Regions from separate parts of the Micromonospora sp. WMMD975 genome, predicted to be linked through region 1. Evidence: predicted binding sites of a transcription regulator. Region 1 holds the regulator's gene; the other holds the start of a gene.
What was found. Region 1 encodes HrcA, which represses chaperone genes, less so after heat shock. Its sites were predicted from a motif close to GGTTNGCACNCTCNNNNNGAGNGTGCNAACC; they were not measured.
Positions count from the first base shown of each region.

Region 1 (3,629 bases):
GGCCCGGGAGCGGCTCACCGCCGAGGAGCAGCACATGGAGGACGTGATGCTGCGGCTGCGGCTCGCCTCGGGGCTGCCGCTCGACGTGCTGGACGAGACCGGTCGGGCGGGCGCGGAGCGGGCCCGGGCCGGCGGGTTGCTCGACGCCGGGGCGTACGCCGAGGGCCGGGCCGTGCTCACCCTGCGGGGCCGGCTGCTCGCCGACGCGGTCGTCCGCGACCTGCTGCCCTGACCGGAGCCGGCCGGTCCCGCCGCGCGGGACCGGCCGGAGCGGGTCACTTGATCAGGCTGGCCGACATCGGATAGCGGTAGAGCTGGCCCTCGTTGGCCTTCACCCCGGCCAGGATGCCGAAGATGATGCCGACGATCATGGCGCCGAAGCCGATCACCAGGCCGATCAGGATGCAGGTGAGGATCCAGCCGACGAGCGCGATGACCGACCAGATGAGCTGGAAGTTGAGCGCGGCGACCGCGTGCGCCCGGACGGTCGGGGACTGGTTGCCCCGTGCCAGCAGGGCCACCAGCGGCGCGACCCAGCCCAGTACGCCGCCGCCGATCAGCATCCCGGCCGCGCCACCGAAGTGCGCCACCAGGGCCCAGGTCTTGTCGTCGTTGTTGGCGTAGCCGGCCGGCGGCCCGTACGCGCCGCCGCCGGGGTAACCGGCGCCGGGCGGGCCGTAACCGGGCGCGCCGCCACCCGGCGGGGGATAGCCACCCGGCGGCGGGTAACCCCCGGGCGGCGGATAGCCACCCGGCGGGGGATAGCCGCCGGCCGGAGGTTGGCCGCCCGGGGGCGGATAGTCACCGGGCGGGGGATAGCCGCCCCCGCCCGGTGCCCCGGACAGTGGTGCGGTGGGGGGATCGTCGGCCGGCGACGAGCCGTAGGGCGCCGACGGCGGGGTCGGGTCGGGCTGGGGGCCGGGGTCCCCCGCTCCGGGCGGGCGAGGAGGTTCAGTCATGCACGTCACGGTAGGTCCCACGGGCAAGCGACACCAGTGCTGCCCGGGCCCGTGGCGGCGGAATGTGCGGCAGGCCGCACCCGAGGTCCGTCGGGCGATCATCGCGTCGGTGGGACTGCCGACGTAGACTGGCACTCGCTACAGTCGAGTGCCAGCCGCCCGGCGGATGCCGCGCGTGGTCCGGCCGAGGTGCGTCAGGAGGTGGGGAGATGGGTCTCGACGACCGCAAGCTCGCCGTGCTGCGCGCCATCGTCGAGGACTACGTCCACACGCAGGAGCCGGTGGGCAGCAAGGCCCTGGTCGAACGGCACCAGCTCGGCGTCTCGCCGGCGACCGTGCGCAACGACATGGCGGTGCTCGAGGAGGAGGGCTACATCCGGCAGCCGCACACGAGCGCCGGCCGGGTGCCCACCGACCGCGGCTACCGCCTCTTCGTCGACCGGCTCTCCCGGGTCAAGCCGCTCAGCCCGGCCGAGCGCCGGGCGATCGAGCGCTTCCTGGTCGGCGCGGTCGACCTCGACGACGTCGTGCACCGCACGGTCCGGCTGCTGGCCCAGCTCACCCGGCAGGTCGCCGTGGTGCAATATCCCAGCCTGGCCCGGTCCAAGGTGCGCCACCTGGAGCTGGTGCCGATCTCCACCACCCGGCTGATGGTCGTCATGATCGCCGACACCGGGCGGGTCGAGCAGCGGCTGGTCGAGCTGCCCGCCCCGATCCCCGCCGAGGACGTCACCGACCTGCGCCGGCTGGTCAACGAGAAGCTCGTCGGCAGCCAACTGGCCGAGACGCCGCCGCTGGTGCAGGCGCTCGTCGAGGAGTCCCCGCCGCAGCTCCGCCCGGCCATGACCACACTCTCCACCGTGCTGCTGGAGACGCTCGTCGAACGGCACGAGGAGCGGATCGCGCTTGCCGGCACCGCCAACCTCACCCGGGGTGGCCTGCTCGACTTCCAGGGCTCGCTGCGCCCCATTCTGGAGGCGCTCGAGGAGGAGGTCGTGCTGCTCAAGCTGATCGGCGAGACCGAACCGAGCACCACCCGGGTGCTCATCGGCGACGAGAACGAGGTCGACAACCTGCGGGCCGCCTCCGTGGTCAGCACCGGCTACGGCCCGGGTGCGACGATCGTCGGTGGGCTCGGCGTGCTCGGGCCGACCCGGATGGACTACCCCGGCAATATCGCCATGGTGAGGGCCGTGGCACGCTACGTGGGCGAACTGCTGGCCCAGAACTGACCAGTCAGGGCCGACGGCCGGCTGCGGCCGACGACCGGCGAACGCGAGACGAACATGAGGACACCGAACGCAGTGGCCAGGGACTACTACGGCATTCTCGGCGTGAGCCGGGACGCCTCCGACGACGACATCAAGCGTGCCTACCGCAAGCTGGCGCGGCAGTACCACCCGGACGTCAATCCGGACCCGGAGGCACAGGAGAAGTTCAAGGACATCAACGCCGCGTACGAGGTCCTCTCGGACGACCGGAAGCGGCAGATCGTCGACCTGGGCGGCGACCCGCTCGCCCCGGGCGGCGGTGGCGCCGGCGGTCCGGGCGGTCCGGGCGGCGCCGGCCCGTTCGTCGGCTTCCAGGACATCATGGACGCGTTCTTCGGCGGCGCGGCGGGCGGCAGCCGGGGTCCCCGGCCGCGCACCCGGCCCGGCGCCGACGCGATCCTGCGGCTGGAACTCGACCTCAACGAGACCGCGTTCGGCGTCGAGGCACCGATCACCGTCGACACCGCGGTCCTCTGCACCACCTGCTCCGGCGCCGGCACCGCCGCCGGCACCCACCTGGCCACCTGCGAGGCGTGCGGCGGTCGCGGCGAGGTGCAGTCCGTGCAGCGGACGTTCCTCGGTCAGGTGGTCTCCGCCCGGCCGTGCACCGTCTGCCAGGGCTACGGCACCACGATCCCGCACCCCTGCCCGACCTGCGCCGGTGACGGCCGGGTGCGGACCCGTCGCTCGCTGACCGTCAAGATCCCCGCCGGGGTCGAGGACGGCATGCGGATCCGGCTGGCCCAGCAGGGCGAGGTCGGCCCGGGCGGCGGCACCGCCGGCGACCTCTACGTCGAGATCCACGAGCGGACCCACGACGTCTACTCCCGCAAGGGCGACGACCTGCACTGCCGGGTGACCGTGCCGATGACGGCCGCCGCGCTCGGCACCCGGCTGACCATCAAGACGCTCGACAGCGAGGAGGTCGTCGACGTCAAGCCGGGCACCCAGCCCGGCAGCACGCTGCGGCTGCGCGCCCGCGGCGTGCCGCACCTGCGCGGCACCGGCCGGGGTGACCTCTACGTCCACCTGGACGTGCGCACCCCGACCAAGCTCGACGCCGACCAGGAGCGGATGCTGCGCGACTTCGCCAAGACCCGCGGCGAGGAGGTCGCCGAGCTGACCAAGCAGGGCGGCTTCTTCTCCCGGATGCGCGACGCCTTCAACGGGCACGCCTGAGGTGTCGGCGCCGCTGTTCCTGGTCGAGGCGCTGCCCACCGGCGACACGGTGACGCTCGACGGCCCGGAGGGCCACCACGCGGCCACCGTGCAGCGGCTGCGCGTCGGCGAGGAGCTGCTGCTCGCCGACGGCCGGGGCGGCACCGCCGCCGCGCTCGTCACCGCCGTCGGCCGCGGCACGCTCGACGCGCGGATCACCTCCCGGGGGTACGCCGACGCG
Region 1 covers NZ_CP120739.1:4,295,074-4,298,702, reverse strand. Annotated here, with positions in the region: gene hemW (radical SAM family heme chaperone HemW) at 1-232, shown strand, start outside; gene O7613_RS18715 (DUF4870 domain-containing protein) at 276-959, opposite strand; gene hrcA (heat-inducible transcriptional repressor HrcA) at 1,169-2,191, shown strand; gene dnaJ (molecular chaperone DnaJ) at 2,264-3,409, shown strand; gene O7613_RS18700 (16S rRNA (uracil(1498)-N(3))-methyltransferase) at 3,411-3,629, shown strand, end outside.

Region 2 (3,629 bases), 880 kb from region 1:
GAAATGGGGCATAACGCCGTTCGGCCGCCCTGGTGACCGATCGGCCCTACCGTCGAGGAGCAGAGGAGGCGGCGCATGACCACGGATGACGAACGGACCGACGACTTCGCACCGACCGGGGAGCGGATCGCCGATCGACTCGACCTCGGCGACGCCGAGCAGGCCGCCGCCGACCAGCCGGCCGAGGAGGAGTCACGGCAGCCGGTGGACGAGCCCAGGCGGCTGCTGCCGCCCTACGACCGGGCGCACAAGCGACGCAACCAACGCCCGCTGCCCACCTGAGCGCGTACGCGGAAGGGGCGGACCGCTGACGCGGCCCGCCCCTTCTCGGCGTACTGGTGAAGCTGGACTCAGAAGTCCATCTCCCCGCCACCCGGGCCGGCCGGGGCGGCCGGGGTCTTCTCCGGCTTGTCCGCCACGACGGCCTCGGTGGTGAGGAACAGCGCGGCGATCGAGGCGGCGTTCTGCAGTGCGGAACGGGTCACCTTGGCCGGGTCGATGATGCCCGCGGCCAGCAGGTCCACGTACTCGCCGGACGCGGCGTTGAGGCCGTGACCCGGGTCGAGGTTGCGCACCCGCTCGACGACGACGCCACCCTCGAGGCCGGCGTTGACGGCGATCTGCCGCAGCGGGGCGTCCAGCGCGATCTTGACGATCTGCGCGCCGGTCGCCTCGTCGCCGGCCAGGTCCAGCTTGTCGAAGGCGGTCTTGCCGGCCTGCACCAGCGCGACGCCACCACCCGGGACGATGCCCTCCTCGACGGCGGCCTTCGCGTTGCGGACGGCGTCCTCGATGCGGTGCTTGCGCTCCTTCAGCTCGACCTCGGTGGCCGCGCCGACCTTGATCACCGCAACACCGCCGGCCAGCTTGGCCAGACGCTCCTGCAGCTTCTCCCGGTCGTAGTCGGAGTCGCTCTTGTCGATCTCGGCCCGGATCTGGTTGACCCGACCCTGGATCTGGTCGGCGTCACCGGCGCCGTCGACGATGGTGGTCTCGTCCTTGGTCACCACGACCTTACGGGCGTGGCCCAGCATGTCGAGGTTGACGGCGTCCAGCTTGAGGCCGACCTCCTCGCTGATGACCTGGCCACCGGTGAGGATGGCGATGTCGGTCAGCATGGCCTTGCGGCGGTCACCGAAGCCCGGCGCCTTGACGGCGACCGACTTGAAGGTGCCCCGGACCTTGTTGACCACCAGGGTGGCCAGGGCCTCGCCCTCCAGGTCCTCGGCGATGATCAGCAGCGGCTTGCCCGACTGCATGACCTTCTCCAGGATCGGGAGCAGGTCCTTCACCGACGAGATCTTGCTGTTGACGATCAGGATGTAGGGGTCGTCGAAGACGGCCTCCATACGCTCCGGGTCGGTCATGAAGTAGGCGGAGATGTAGCCCTTGTCGAAGCGCATGCCCTCGGTGAGCTCAAGCTCCAGGCCGAAGGTGTTGCTCTCCTCGACGGTGATGACGCCTTCCTTGCCCACCTTGTCCATCGCCTCGGCGATGATCTCACCGACGCTGGGGTCAGCGGCGGAGATGGAGGCGGTGGAGGCGATCTGCTCCTTGGTCTCCACGTCCTTGGCGAGCTTGAGCAGCTCCTCCGAGACGCTGGAGACGGCGGCCTCGATGCCCCGCTTCAGGGCCATCGGGTTGGCGCCGGCGGCCACGTTGCGCAGGCCCTCACGGACGAGAGCCTGGGCCAGGACGGTCGCCGTCGTCGTGCCGTCACCGGCAACGTCGTCGGTCTTCTTCGCGACCTCCTTGACCAGCTCGGCGCCGATCTTCTCGTACGGGTCCTCGAGCTCGATCTCCTTGGCGATGCTCACACCATCGTTGGTGATGGTGGGGGCACCCCACTTCTTCTCGAGCACGACGTTGCGGCCCCTCGGGCCGAGCGTCACCTTCACGGCGTCGGCGAGCTGGTTCATGCCCCGCTCGAGGCCGCGGCGCGCCTCTTCGTCGAACGCGATCATCTTGGCCATACGGCGTTGTCCTCCTGGACACTCACGGGCCACCCGGATGCCCGGGTGGGCCGTCTGGTGTACGCACCTTGGGGACGTCGCCACCTGGCGACGACGACGTCCTCCTCGGTCGGGCCGGACAGCCCGCGACGACCGGCCCCGTGCCACTCCGGCGCCCCTTCGGACACCGGTGCGGCCGTGGCCCTACCGCCCCGACCATTGGCACTCACCGTACGCGAGTGCCAATGACTTGTTTAGCACTCTCCCTAGCCGAGTGCAAGCACGACAGCGCCGGTCAGCCGAGTTCCGCCGCCAGCCGGGCCGCGTTCACCGGGCCTTCCTGCGCCCGCTGCTCGGCGTACGCGACGACCAGCCCGACGAGCTGCGCCAGGTAGGCCGGCGCGGCGAGCGCGGCACCCACCACGGCCAGCGCCACCGCCCCGACCGTGGTGCCCGGCGCGGTCGTCGGATCGGCACCGAACACCGCGCCGCTCACCGCGCCCACCACGACGTCCAGCACCGCCGCCGCGAGCAGCGCGCACGCCACGAGCGCCACCCGGCCCAGCACCATGCCGAAGCTCCGATGGAACAACCGCCACGACCGGCCGATCGGATCCTGCCGCTCGAACAGGTGGACCGGCCCGAACAACGCGACCGCGAACCCGGCGTACACGCCCGGCAGCAGACAGAAGCAGGCGCCGAACGTGATCAGCAGCGAGGCGACGATCGTCCAGCCCCAGAGACCGAGCGCGCGGCGCGCCCCGTACCGGAACGCGCCGCCCAGACCCACCGGCGCACCGGCCGCCTGCCGCGCGACCACCCAGGTTCCGGCGGCCCAGCCGACAGCCTGGAGCGGGCCGAAGACCAGGGTGGCCAGCAGCACCACGCCGTAGAACGCGAGCGTCTGCTCCAGGTAACCGTCCGGCAGCACCGGCGCGCCGTCCGGACCGGCCGCCATCTGATCGGTGGGGACGAGGAACAGCGAGACGACGGAGATCACCGCAGCCGGTACGGCCTGGGTGAGCAGCATGATCGGCACCAGGTGCCGCCAGCCCCGCCGGACCGCGCCGGCACACCGCGCGAACCAACCCCCCACGCCCGCGTGCGGCGGGGTGACAAGCGGGTCCTGCGGGTCGAGACCGGGATACCAGCCGGGATGACCGCCGGGCATCGGCCACGCGGGGTACGCCGCCCCGGGCATCGGGTGACCGGGGTACGCCGAACCGGGCATCGGGTGACCGGGGTACGCCGAACCGGGCGCCCCGGCCGCCGGCCAGTGCCAGCCGTCCGGCGCGGACCAGCCGGACGGAGCGCCCTGCGGCGCGGACCAGCCAGACGGAGCGCCCTGCGGCGCGGACCACCCGGGCGGAGCGCCCTGCGGCGCGGACCACCCGGGCGGAGCGCCCTGCGGCGCGGACCAGCCAGACGGAGCGCCGTCCGGCGCGAAGCCCGAGGGCGCGGTGCCCTGCGGTGCAGGCCAGCCCGGCGGGGTGCCCTGCGGCCCGGAGCCCGAGGGCAGGCCGTACCCGGGCTGGTGTGGCACGGCCGGGTACGAGCCGGGCTGGTCGGCGGCGACCGGGCCGGGCTGGTCGGCGGCCGGGCCGGACCACGGGTCGGCGGGGGCCCATGGGTCGGCGGGCGGCGACGGGGGCCGGGTCGGGTCGACCGGGGGCACCG
Region 2 covers NZ_CP120739.1:5,178,017-5,181,645, forward strand. Annotated here, with positions in the region: gene O7613_RS22950 (S8 family serine peptidase) at 1-14, shown strand, start outside; gene O7613_RS22955 (hypothetical protein) at 76-282, shown strand; gene groL (chaperonin GroEL) at 351-1,973, opposite strand; gene O7613_RS22965 (hypothetical protein) at 2,248-3,629, opposite strand, start outside.
Region 2: groL (chaperonin GroEL) is a predicted target of HrcA. The motif match lies at 2,170-2,200, and genes of this name have one in related genera.